DNA from 2 places in the Rhizobium sp. 10PS4 genome. Region 1 is predicted to be linked to the other one. Evidence: riboswitches for the same ligand, from Rfam matches in the RefSeq annotation. Region 1 holds a riboswitch; the other holds the start of a gene.

Evidence for each region. Region 1 has a riboswitch for FMN ahead of ribB (3,4-dihydroxy-2-butanone-4-phosphate synthase). Riboswitches for the same ligand answer to the same signal wherever they lie in the genome.
Region 2: it holds a riboswitch for FMN, as region 1 does, so the genes downstream of both, RWJ89_RS04760 (6,7-dimethyl-8-ribityllumazine synthase) here and ribB (3,4-dihydroxy-2-butanone-4-phosphate synthase) in region 1, are expected to answer to the same signal.

Annotation. Positions count from the first base shown of each region.
Region 1 covers NZ_JAWDIW010000005.1:165,522-171,941, forward strand. The annotation lists gene RWJ89_RS11180 (response regulator) at 1-100, shown strand, start outside; gene mobB (molybdopterin-guanine dinucleotide biosynthesis protein B) at 44-553, opposite strand; gene mobA (molybdenum cofactor guanylyltransferase MobA) at 550-1,179, opposite strand; gene RWJ89_RS11195 (DMT family transporter) at 1,206-2,114, opposite strand; gene RWJ89_RS11200 (SDR family oxidoreductase) at 2,443-3,210, shown strand; gene ribB (3,4-dihydroxy-2-butanone-4-phosphate synthase) at 3,297-3,932, opposite strand; FMN riboswitch at 4,059-4,209, opposite strand; gene RWJ89_RS11210 (glucose 1-dehydrogenase) at 4,402-5,184, opposite strand; gene RWJ89_RS11215 (hypothetical protein) at 5,282-5,422, opposite strand; gene RWJ89_RS11220 (SDR family oxidoreductase) at 5,451-6,239, opposite strand; gene RWJ89_RS11225 (sugar ABC transporter ATP-binding protein) at 6,262-6,420, opposite strand, start outside.
Region 2 covers NZ_JAWDIW010000002.1:375,128-381,547, forward strand. The annotation lists gene RWJ89_RS04745 (MarR family winged helix-turn-helix transcriptional regulator) at 1-89, shown strand, start outside; gene RWJ89_RS04750 (cytochrome b) at 70-603, shown strand; gene RWJ89_RS04755 (VOC family protein) at 812-1,501, opposite strand; gene RWJ89_RS04760 (6,7-dimethyl-8-ribityllumazine synthase) at 1,758-2,192, opposite strand; FMN riboswitch at 2,270-2,412, opposite strand; gene RWJ89_RS04765 (SRPBCC family protein) at 2,659-3,105, shown strand; gene RWJ89_RS04770 (GCG_CRPN prefix-to-repeats domain-containing protein) at 3,292-3,600, shown strand; gene RWJ89_RS04775 (hypothetical protein) at 3,715-3,939, opposite strand; gene RWJ89_RS04780 (adenylate/guanylate cyclase domain-containing protein) at 4,155-5,258, shown strand; gene RWJ89_RS04785 (ABC transporter substrate-binding protein) at 5,414-6,382, shown strand; gene RWJ89_RS04790 (FecCD family ABC transporter permease) at 6,403-6,420, shown strand, end outside.

The DNA of each region.
Region 1 (6,420 bases):
GCTTCTTAGATCCGGCGGCGACGCAGGTGGTTCAAAGCCTCGGCTATTCAAGGCCGACGATGTCAGCGATGAAATCGGCGATGGCGCCTGTGTCGTCTAGATCGAAGACCGGCAGGGCCGTATCCGTGACGGCATGATCGGCGGCGATAGCGCAGATATGGGGATCGCTCGGCGCCAATGGTTCACGATTTGCAGCTTCCAGGCGGCGGGCCTCGATCTTCGGGATCGGCTCGCGCTTGTAACCTTCGATCAGCACGAGGTCGCAGGGGGCGAGGCGGGCGAGGATCTCCTCGAACTCAGGTTCCGGCGCACCGCGCAGCTCGTGCATGATGGCGTAGCGGGTGCCAGAGACGATGGTAACCTCGTGGGCGCCGGCCTGGCGGTGGCGGTAGCTGTCGGCCCCGACCTTGTCGATGTCGAAATCATGATGGGCATGCTTGATCGTCGAGATCCTATAGCCGCGGCGGGTGAACTCCGTCACCAGTCGGACGGCGAGCCCCGTCTTGCCTGAGTTCTTCCAGCCGGCGATGCCGAAGATTTTCGGTGCGGTCATGCGCGGAGGGCCTCCAGCCAGCGTTCCGCCTCGACGAGATCATCAGGCGTGTTGATGTTGAAGAAGGGATCGAGCAGGCTGGCGCGGGTCGGATGCAGCGGGAACGCCACTTCCGTAACGTCATGCCTTGACAGGAAGTCGCGTACGCGGCGCTTCTCGTCGGCGGCGATCCAGGCTTCGAGATCGGCGGCCAGCGTCACTGGCCAGAGCCCGAAGACCGGATGGCTGCGGCCCTCGGAGGTGGCAATGGCGATCTGCGACGAGTGCTCGATCGCCGCCGCCAGCCGGGCGACGAGATCGGCCGGGAAGAACGGGCAATCCACCGAGACCGTGACGACGTGGGTGATTGAGGGAAGGCCGGCGGCATAAACCATAGCCGCATGGATGCCGGCCATTGGTCCGGCCTTGCCGGGAAAACGGTCGGGAACGACAGGCACTTCCTCGGGGGCGGTTTCGGCATTGACGGCAACGAGCAAGGCCTGTTGCGAGAGGCGGGTCAGCACATGGTGGAGCAGGTTCTCGGCCCCGAGCATTACGCCCGCCTTGTCGCGGCCCATGCGCTGCGAACGTCCGCCGGCCAGCACGACGCCCGCTATATGAGATTTATCCAACGAGAATTCAGCCATTATCCTTCCTCAGCCATCATCTTGCTTCAGACGGGCGCGCGCGGCGCAGATTTCTGCGCGATCGGCGACACACGGCGCTTGGCCTCACGATAGAACGTATAGAGGCCGGAGGCGATGACGATCGCAGCCCCGACGAGCGTCCAGCTGTCAGGCACTTCGGCGAAGAAGAGGAAGCCGAGCAGAGAGGAGAAGATCAGGCTGGTATAGCGGAACGGCGCGACGAAAGAAATTTCGCCGGTGCGCATGGCGAGGATGACCGACTGGTAGCCGACGAGCACCAGTACCGAAGCGAGCGCGAGATGCCCAAGCGCTGCGGCGCTGACCGGTTGCCAGCCGCCGAGCACCGGAATAAGCAGCGCGCCGAAGAAGGAGGCTGATATGGCGGTGATGACGGTTATCATCAGCGAGGGAATCTCGGGACTGATGCTCCGGGTGGCGAGATCGCGGCCAGCCGTCGTCAGCACCGCGGCAACGCAGAGGAGGGCGGCGGCGGTGAATCCCTCAGGGCCGGGGCGGATGATGATCATCACGCCGACGAGGCCGACGAGGATCGCCGACCAGCGCCGCCAACCAACCGGCTCGCCAAAGAAGAGCGCCGCACCGAAGGTGACGACCAACGGCAGCGACTGCAGGATCGCCGAGGCATTGGCGATCGGCATCATGCCGAGCGCGGTGATATAGGTGACGGCGGCGAGCGCCTCGCAGATGATCCTGAAGATGATCATCGGCTCCAGCACGATGCGCCAGGAACGCAGCGCGCCCATTCTCCAGGCAATCAGATAGACGAGCAGGCTGGTGAAGAGGCCGCGCAAGAACATGATTTCGCCGGCGTTCATATAGGCGATCACCGATTTGGACAGGGCGTCGCTTGCGGAAAAGCCGGCCATCGCCAAGCTCATATAGATGGCGCCCTCAGTATTGCGTGACCGCGGCATGAAGAGATTCCCGTTACCTGTGCGCTCCTTTTAGTCGCGAAGATGCATCAAGGGAATCGGATGAATGTCACACAAAGCATAAATCGATGATGCGATGCACAGTAACGCTGACATCAACGCAGGCGTGTGAGTGGAGATCGCCGCAAATCACCGTTTTATAACGTGAATCCCAATACTTCCGACGCCGCAATCAAGGCGCCGATGGGGACGCGCCGTCGCGCTGCCGGTTCGTCCATAGGCGTTTTTCTCTTCCTGCGCGGGAAACGGGTGGCTGCACCGCCTGATGTTTGAGCATCTCAGATCTCGCAACAACGAAGGAGAAACCGATATGACACTTCTGAACGACAAGATCGCCATCATCACCGGCGCAAGCTCCGGCATCGGCCGCGCGGCGGCGAAACTCTTTGCGCGGCAAGGCGCCAAGCTCGTGGTCACCGGCCGGCGACAGGACGCGCTCGATGCCGTCATCGCAGAAATCGAGGCGGAGGGCGGACAGGCCGTCGCCATATCAGGCGATGTCAGGGACGAGGCGCTGCAGGCAAGGCTTGTCGAGACGGCGGTCTCGCGCTTCGGCAGGCTCGACATCGCCTTCAACAATGCCGGCATCCTCGGTGAGATGGGGCCGGTTGCCGGGCTGTCGCTGAAGGGCTGGCGCGAGACGATCGAGACCAATCTCACCGCCGCCTTCCTCGGCGCCAAGTACCAGTCGGCGGCGATGGGAAAAGGCGGCGGGTCGCTGATCTTCACCTCGACTTTCGTCGGCCACACCGCCGGCATGCCTGGCATGGCGGCCTATGCGGCGAGCAAGGCGGGGTTGATCGGTTTCGTGCAGGTGCTCGCCGCTGAACTCGGAGCTCAGAAGATCCGCGTCAACGCACTGCTTCCCGGCGGCACCGACACACCCGCCAGCATTACCAACGCGCCTGATGCCACGCCGGAGGTGCTCGCCTTCGTCGAGGGATTGCATGCGCTGAAACGCATGGCGCAACCCGAAGAGATCGCCAATGCGGCGCTTTTCCTCGCCTCCGACATGTCGAGCTTCGTGACCGGCGCGGCGATGCTGGCTGACGGCGGCGTTTCGATCAGCCGGACTTAAGGCGGACAAGCGAAGGTGCCGTCAGGGTCATCACTGCGGCATGTTCTTTGTTGCGGCGGGCTATGCCGCCGCAACAAAGGCATCGATCAGGCGACCTCGCGTACGTCTTTTGCCGCCTGGCGTTCGAGATAGGCGACCAGATCCTCGATGGTGACGAGGAGGAGGTTGTGGCGTTTGGCAAAAAGGGTGAGTTCGGGCAGGCGCGACATGGTTCCGTCGTCATTGGCGACTTCGCAGATGACGCCGGCCGGGGTCCTTCCGGCGAGGCGGGCGAGATCGACGGCGGCTTCGGTGTGGCCGGGGCGACCGAGCACGCCGCGGGGGTTGGCGCGCAGCGGAAAGATGTGGCCGGGGCGGGCGAATTCGTCAGGCTTTGTGCGATCGTCGACGAGGGCGCTGATGGTCGCGGCGCGGTCCGCCGCAGAGATGCCCGTCGTCGTGCCCTTGAGATAATCGACCGAGACCGTGAAGGCGGTTTTGTGCGATTCCGTATTGTTGGGCACCATCAGCGGAATATCGAGCGCATCGAGGCGCTCGCCTTCCATGGCGATGCAGACGAGGCCACGGGCGTGGGTCATCATGAAGGCGATTGTTTCCGGGGTGACGGCATCGGCCGCGACCACGATATCGCCTTCGTTTTCCCGGTTCTGGTCATCGACGACGACGACCATCTTGCCGCTGGCAATGGCTGATATGGCATCTTCAATTGTTGCGATAGTCATGCTGTCTGGCCTTTCAAGGGTTATGTCAGCGGACTGACATGGTCTGCTCGGCTCAATCCGTGAGCGAGCCTTCTGCCCTTGGGCGAACAAACGTCGGCCGACTCCGGGAGGGAGTGCGACTGCCCGTGTTGTCCTCTTCCATCCGGACTATACCGTCGGCTCCGGCATCTCACCGGATCTGCTGACCTTCCGACAGGAGGTGCCGGAAGCGCTCGCGGGCTCCAGGATTGCTCCTGATACCGCCGGTGGGGAATTACACCCCGCCCTGAGAACATTTCAAAGATAGGATCAAAAACAGGCGGATGGCAAGGTCACACGACCGGGCAAAAATGCAAAGCTGCCCTAACGCCGATGGACACACTGTTCACACGGAGGCGACGACCGTGTCGCCTTCCGCGCTTCGTTGGTGGTTTGATGTTTGTTTCAGGTCGTTGTCTCAAAGCCGCTGCACACTTTTGGGCGAAATGTATCAGGACATGATCAGGCCGCCGTCGACATTGATCGTCTGGCCGGTGATATAGGCGGCATCCTCGCTGGCGAGGAAGGTCACCAGGCCGGCGACGTCTTCGCCGGAGCCGGCCCGTTTCATCGGGATGCCCTCGACCCATTCCTTCATCAACTCGCCGGGGGCGTAGTTGCCGAGCAGCTTGCCCCAGGCCTGGTCGTTATAGGCCCACATGTCGGTCTCGATGATGCCGGGGCAGAAGGCGTTGACGGTGATCTTCTCAGTCGCGACTTCCTTGGCCAGGCTCTGGGTGATGCCGACGACGCCCATTTTCGAGGCGGCATAATGCGGCGTGTAGATAAAGCCGTCACGGGCCTGGCCGGAAGCGGTGTTGATGATGCGGCCGCCGCGCTTGTGCTTGCGCATTCTTGATATCGCCTCCTGGGCGCAGAGGAAGACGCCCTTGGTGTTGACGGCCATGACCTTGTCCCACTCGTTTTCGGTCAGGTCCTCGACGCGGGCAATGGTGATGACGCCGGCGTTCTGGATCGAGACGTCGACCGAGCCGAATTCCTTCTCGGCGGCATCATAGAGGGCGGTGACGCTCGCCTTGTCGGTGACGTCGCCGATGAAGGAGATCGCCTTGCCGCCTTCGGCCCGGATCTGTTCGGCAACGCCGTGAACCAGCTCCTCGTTGGCCGAGACGACGAGATTGGCGCCTTCTTTCGCAAAGCGTTTGGCGATCGCCGCTCCGATGCCGCGGCTACCCCCGGTAATGACGACGGTCTTCTGCTCAAAGCGTTTCATGCTCTTTCCTTGTCCATCGATAAACAGCAAATCTGGATGCGAACTACCATGCGATCATCATTGGGAGCTCAACTGGTTGTCGTGAATTCAGGCAGTCCTAAGCGCTGATGACGACGCCTGAGCTCTCCGTCCGTTCAATCAGCGCGAAGGGCGGGCAGACGACGATATCGCACGCCGTCGTGCCCGTTATTCCCTTCAGCGCCTCGATCTCAGCCAGGGAGGAAGCGAGATCGGTCACTTTCCCGCGGCGGCAATGAGCTTTCCCATCACCAGCAGCAGAAACCGCCGTCAACGAGAAGATCGACGCCGGTCACGAAACTCGCTGCATTCGACAGCAGGAACACCGCCGGACCTACCATCTCGTCCACCGCTGCCATGCGCTGCATCGGCGTCTGCTCTTCGAAGAGCTTGGTCTGGTGGACCATCTCCGGACGGGTGTTCATGGGCGTTGCCGTGTATCCGGGGGAGATGGTGTTGACGCGAATGCCGCGGTCGACCCATTCCATCGCCATAGACTTCGACATATGGATCACGCCCGCCTTGGAGGCGTTATAGTGCGCTTGGCTCAGCCCCCGGTTCACGATCACGCCGGACATGGAGGCGATATTGACGATGGAGCCGCGCCCATTTTTCAGCATGGCGCGAGCCTCTGCCTGGCAGGAAAGAAAGACGCCTTTGAGGTTGATATCCATCAACGTCTGATATTGGTCCTCCTCCATTTCTTCCGCTGCGTTCGCGTTCGCGATGCCCGCCGCGTTGACTGCAAGTGTCAATGGGCCGAGATCTGCCTCAGTACGTGCTATTGCCTCTCCAAGGGAAGACTTGCTCGTGACATCCGCCGCGATCTGGATCGAGCGGCGGCCGGCGGCGCGAATATGTTCAGCCGTCTTGGCCAGTCCGTCGTCGGTTCGGCGGTCGAGCAGCGCCACGTCGGCGCCGCATTGCGTAAGGCCGATGGCAATGCGCTGACCAATACCGCTGCCGGCTCCGGTAACGATGGCAACCTGGCCGCTGAGATCGAAAAGCTTCGGGGCGTTCAGAGTGATGTCGGACACCGCTCTTCCTTTCTCTGTCTGTTTAGATGGTAGCTAGCTCCATGACCGAAACGTCATTTGCCTGGTCACGATTGAGAATCCCCGCCTGCTTGCCTTGCGCAAGCACGAGAATGCGATTGGAGACTCCGAGAACTTCTTCGAGGTCCGAGCTTACGACGATGACCGCGACGCCCTGTTTGGC
Region 2 (6,420 bases), on a different contig from region 1:
AGGTCGAGGATATCAAAACCACGCATGCCGTCATGAAGGCGCTGCGCAGCAAACTGGAAGGACATGGAGATGTTGAAGAGCAGGCCTGATCGCCATGGCGCAATAGCGGTCTCGATCCACTGGTTGAGTGCGGTTCTGATCCTGGCGCTGCTCGGCTCCGGCTTCCGGGCTGCCAACGCCATGGACGCGGTGACCAAGGCCGGGCTGCTGCGTTTCCACATTCCGGTGGCGATCGTCGTCCTGCTTCTCACGGCTCTCCGCATTGTCTGGTGGTGGCGTTTCGATCGCAAGCCTGCGCCGGTGCAGGCATCGCCTCGCTGGCAGGAGCGGCTGGCGGGCTTTGTTCACCTCGCCTTCTACATTTTCATTCTCGGCATGGTTGCCAGCGGCATCGGAATGATGATCCTCAGCGGCGCTGCTCCCGCCGTCTTCGGGGCAGCCGGCGCCACGCTGCCTGATTTCACCACCTATCCGCCGCGTGGCCCGCATGGGTTCGGCGCCTTCCTGCTTGTCGGCCTGCTGGTCTTCCATGCCAGCGCCGCGCTCTATCACCAGTTCGTCCGCGGTGATCACCTGCTGCGGCGAATGTGGTATGGCGGCTGAGATCCCGCCGCCGTCGATGTCTAATGTTTGGCTTCTCGGGCCTGACTCAGGAGACGCAGATCACCAAGCCGGCAAGGAGCTGGCCAGTGCCACGCCCAATTCGACGATCAACGCTGTGCGCCAAGAAGGCGCGATAAAGCACCGCGCCGTTGCCCGCCGAGACGCTTCTCAAATGATGTCACCGTCTGCGTGACGTCGCCGCCCTTGCCTATAAGGGCAGCTGCTTGCCGGCCTGTTCGCTGACCATGTATTCGGCGTACCAGTCCGGCCAGTTCTCGTCGTGTTTGCCGCCGTTTCGCTTCTCGTGTTCGCCGTGCGCGGTCGCTGCACGGCGCATGGCTGATGCGAGATCGGTCGACGTTGTGAATGTCGTCCCGTCGGCGTCGATGCGTCCCGGCAGGCGCGTGGTGACTTCCTGGAACAGCCAGCCGTTGCCATCGGGATCCTTGAAGGAGGCAAAGGAGCGATAGCTGCGGTGATCGGGATCGCGGCCGGCAATGCGGAGCCGCCCGAACAGGTATGGTTCGTCCTTGCCGGCATAGACGCCGGCCGCGTCACGGAACACTTCGCTGACCTCGACGCCGCGGGCGATGAGATCGCGGCGGGCGGCCTCGATGTCGGAGACGACGAGGTAGAGGCCCTGGGCGGAGCCGGGGGCGGCGGCGGTGACGTTCTTGCCGAAGATGATCGCGCAGCCGGAGCCCGGCGGCGTAAACTGGATCACCCGAAAGTCGGCATCATTGGCGAAGTCGGCGTCGAGCCGCCAGCCCAGGTCGTCATAAAAACGTTTGGCGCGGTCGACGTCGGAAACGGGGATGACGACCACCTCGAGCTTGGTATCGACGGGCTGTGTTCTCGGGGTCTCAATGGGGGGTTCGCTGCGCAGTGCATTGCTCATCTTAAGCTCCTTGGGTTCTGGATGTCTTGAGAATTGCGGACACGTGACGGTCAAGTTGACCACGGCGCGGTGGGGTCGTCGAATCAATTATTCTGTCTGATTTGGCCGGTATTGGCGGAGTCCGCTGCGACACACGGCGCGTCGCTCTCGATTCGTGCGGTTGGTGAGGGCATGTCGTCCGTGAGGCGGCGGGGTCGGTTCCCCGCCACCTTCGTCTGTCGTCCTGCGGCTCGTCGAGCCGGCGTGCAGGAAGTTCTTACGCGGCGAGAGCGGCGCGGGTTTTGCCGATCGTCAGAGCCGCCTTTGCTGCCTCGCGCCCTTTCTCGACGAAATGTGCGCGGTAGATCTGTTTGTGGTGCTCGGTTTCCTGATACTGATGCGGCGTCAGCGAAACCGACAGCACCGGCACACCGGTATCCATGCCGGCGCGCATCAGCCCATCGACGACGGCCTGGGCGACGAATTCGTGGCGGTAGATTCCGCCGTCGACGACGAAGGCGGCGGCAACGACAGCGGCATAGCGTCCGGTTGCCGCAAGATCGCGCGACAGCAGCGGCATTTCGAATGCGCCGGGAACATCGAACACATCGATCTGCTCGGGCGGAATAAGCTGATGGAAGCCATCTAGGGCGCGGTCGACGATATCGGCGTGCCAGCTGGCTTTGACGAAGGCATAGCGGGTGGGTGTCATGGTAATCTCCTTTGGCGAACAGACACATCACCCAAGGCGATCACGAACGTCCCCGACAGCCGCAGGGCGGCAGGAACGCACGTTCTCTTTCATCCGGACTATGACCGTCGGCTCAGGCATCTCACCTGATCTGCTGACCCTTCCTGAGAAGGCGCTCGCGGGCTCGCAATCTAAATTGCATACCGCCGGTAGGGACTTGCACCCCGCCCTGAGAACGGCGCGAACAATAGGGGGAAGGTGACGGGCTGGCAATAGGTCGAAATGCTTGGCGGCCAATGCAGCATCAGCGCTCCCGACCCGGCGATTTCGCTTGTTGGTCGATCGCGACGGGCAAGCCCTCTTGCGGAGGATGGGCTTGCGCCTACATGCTGTGCGTGAGGATATTCACGTCAGAATAGCACGGCAAGACAGGCTGCGCCGTCTCCACCGGAGACGGGCAGGGCCGTGGAAACCATGGGAGAGAGAGATGCAAGACCCCTTTGTCGTCCACCGCGAGGCGCATATCGCGGCGCCGCCGGCTGCGGTGTTCGCGTTGATGACCGACCCGGAAAAGATCCTGCGCTGGATGGGAACGGAAGCGCAGGTCGAGCCGCAGCCCGGCGGGCTCTATCTCGTCAACGTTACCGGCGCGCGCTTTGCGCGCGGCTCGTTTCGCGAGGTGGTGCCGGTTCATCGCCTTGCCTACAGCTTCGGCTGGGACGGCAGCGAGGTGGTGCCGCCGGGGTCGAGCCTAGTCGAGATCGACCTGATCGAGCAGGGGGGCGGAACGCTGCTGCGGCTCACCCACAGCGGCCTGCCGAGCGCCGAGCAATGCGCCGGCCATGCGGAAGGCTGGGCACATTATCTCGGACGGCTGACCGAGGTCGCCGCCGGGGGGGATCCGGGTCCCGATCCTTTTTACGGCAGGACATGAACAATTTTTTGCGGGCGGCGGGGCGGTTCTGAAGCGCTTGCCGTTGCGACAACAGCGGTCGGCGAGCGCTCGGACCAGCCGTGCGGAAGCGCTTCTTTTTCTCCCGCAAACATGAACGCGCAGTTCATCTCCAGTTCAATTTGGCGGTCATAAGGTGTGGACGGCTGGATTGAAATGGAGTTCTCGATGAAGGCACTTTCTATCGCGGCTGCCTTGCTCGCTGGCAGCCTCTCGTTCGGCACAGCGCAGGCGATGCCGATGGGGACAATCAATGTCCAGAGCAATGTCACAAAGGTCGACTACGCCTGCGGTCGCGGCTGGCATCTGACGCGCTGGGGCGAATGCCGGCGAAACTGGCGCCGCCCACCGCCGGTAGCTTTCTACGGTGGCCCGCCCCGCTGGGGCTGGGAGCGGCGTCACCGGGATTGGGATGGTCCGCGCTGGCGCCATGAGCGGCGCTGGGATCGCGACCGCCGTTGGCGGGATGATGACTAAGGGTCTTGCTTAGTTGGAGATGGACGAAGGCCGGGGCGATTTTCGCCCGGCCTTTTCTGATGAGACAGCTTCACGACGCTGACCGGCAGCGTCCTCCCGATTTGTCCGATACGGTCAGATCCTGCTGACGAGCCAGTACTTGTCGTCGATCAGCTCCTCGAGCTCGACCGGGTCCTTGACGCCGAATTCGAACCATTCGACGAGTTCCTTCGCCTTGCGGCTGCTCTCCTCCGCCGTCAGCTCGACCTGATGTCTTTCGCACCATCGCCTAAGGATCGACGTCAGCAGCGTCATGTCATTCCCATCCAGCGGATCTTTCGGCCAGAATATCGTGCCCATCGCACCCCTCAATCACACGATGACGAACGACCCTATAGTGGAATCAAAGTCGCGCAAGTTTAAAGTGTTTATTTTTTGTTTTCCACCACGCCGAATGGTTTTCGACAGCCGATGCGGACGGCCTTTGCGGGCGACAGGCCGAGTCGCTGGAAACGTCCCCACGATCACCCGGGGATGTCCTTGCGGATGTCCACGTGGGCGTGCGATGTTAAGCGATGGATCTGCCGTCTCCCCTTGCCTGGCTGGTTGATGAGGCCGGAGCCTCGCCTGGTCCCGAACGGTTTCTGGCCGAACTCGGGCGCCGGCTGCTGGCCGACGGACTGCCGCTTTCCGGCGGCACGCTGACGCTTTCGGTGCCGCATCCGATCATTGCACGGCGCACCTGGCTATGGCGGGCCGAGACCGGTGCTGTCATCGAGGCGCTGGCCTTTGCCGCGGCTCCGCAGAGCGAGGCCGGGCGCGACTGGCTGACCGGGCTCGGGCCGGTATGGGAGGAGCGAATAGGGCCTTCGCAGGATAGTCCCATGCTCGACTGGGCGGGTATCGACAACCGGGCAGGGTCGGGCGCATTCGCTCCGGCCGACGCCGACCGGCTGCGCGAGGTTGCGCGTTTTGCCGCCGCACCACTCGCAGCACTCGCGGCGCGGGAGGCGCGGGCAGCTCTGCTCGAAGCCTATCTCGGCCGGCGTAGTGCCGCCCGGGTGCAGGCCGGCGAGCTTGCCCGCGGCACCGGCGAGACCATCCGTGCCGCTCTTCTCTGCGCCGATCTGCGCGATTTCACCGCGCTTTCGGAGGTGACCGAGCCGCACGCAATGATCGCCACATTGGACGCTTGGTTCGATCGTGTGGCAGGCGCCGTGCACGCCTTCGGCGGCGAGGTGCTGAAATTCATGGGCGACGGTGTGCTGGCGATCTTTCCGGTCACGGCTGGGTCGGTCGAGGCAGACGCTGGCCGAGGGGATCGCGAGGCCTGCGAGGCCGCCCTTCGCGCGGTTGCCGCGAGCCGTGCCGGCATGGCCCATCTCGACCAGATACGCCTGGCGCAGGGGCTGGCGCCGCTGCCCTTCGGCGCAGCATTGCATTTCGGGGAAATCCTGTGGGGCAATATCGGCGCGGCCGACCGGCTGGATTTCACCGCCATCGGCCCCGCCGTCAATCTGGTCAGCCGGCTGGAAGGGCTCTGCAAGCCGCTCGGCCGAAGCGTGCTGATCTCGGGCGCGGTGGCAGCGAATACGGCGACGGCGCTGACGCCGCTCGGAGAGCATACCTTGCGCGGCATTGCCGACCCTTGTGCGGTGTTCACGCTGCCGGCGGATTGAGCCGTCAACAGGACACTGCCCGATGGAGTTGGATATGCAACGGTTTCTTCCAGTTGCGATTTGTCCACCCGGGAAATCGCACCGCAAAATCATGATTGTGAAACTCCGCTTTTTTAGCTAAAGCCTGTCCGCACATCGCACGGGAGGTTTCACGCATGGCTCGATACACACGCACGTTTTTCTCTGCTCTGGGTCTGTCTGCAATTCTGATGGCAGGGGCCGCTCGGGCCGAAGAGGGCAAGAAAGTCTCGATCGTTGACGACCGCGGCGTCACCGTCGAAGTCCCGGCGCAGCCGAAGCGCATTGCCTCGATTTCCTATTTCGCCGATGACGTCGCGCTGGCGCTCGGCATCAAGCCCGTTGCGAGCACCTATATGACGGCGGGCCGCGAACCCGATTTCCTGCTCGGCCTGACCTCCGGGATGAAGCAGATCGGCCAGCGTGCCAAACCCAATCTGGAACTTCTTTCCGAAGCCAAGCCGGACCTGATCATCGCGATCCGCCGCTATACCGTCGGCAACGCGGCGCAGCTGCAGAACATCGCCCCCTATGTCGCTTACAATATGGAACTGCTCGAAGAGAGCTACAGCGAAACCGCCGCGCTTTCGATGCTGCTCGGCAAGCCCGAACGCGGCGAGCAGCTGAATGCCGATTTCCGCAAGCATCTTGCAGAGTACGCAGCCAAGGCGCCGAAGGATGTTCATCCCCGCTTCCTGATCATGTGGGGTGGCGCAACACCTTTCGCCTTCCACACGGAAAATACCTCGGCTTCGATCGTCGCCGCAATCGGCGGTGACAATATTCCGGGGCCGAAGAGCCCAGGTGGTGAATTCGGCATCGATCTCAGCCTCGAAACCATGCTGGAGAAGGATCCCGAGGTCATCTTCATCTATGATTCCGGCCCGGATCGCCCGCATGAGAGCAATCCGATCTGGTCGCAGCTGTCGGCGGTCAAGAACAACCGGGTCTTCTATGTCGGCGACCAGTGGGTCGAGACCAACGGCCCGATCGCCCGCGAAATCGTCCTGCGCGAGGCGGCACATTATCTCTATCCCGATACGTTCCCGGCCATTGATGTCAAAGCGGAGGCCGCCAAGCTGATCCCCGCCGAACTACAGAACTAAAGCTCAGGAAAAGACCTGCGATGAGCCCCCGGCAATCG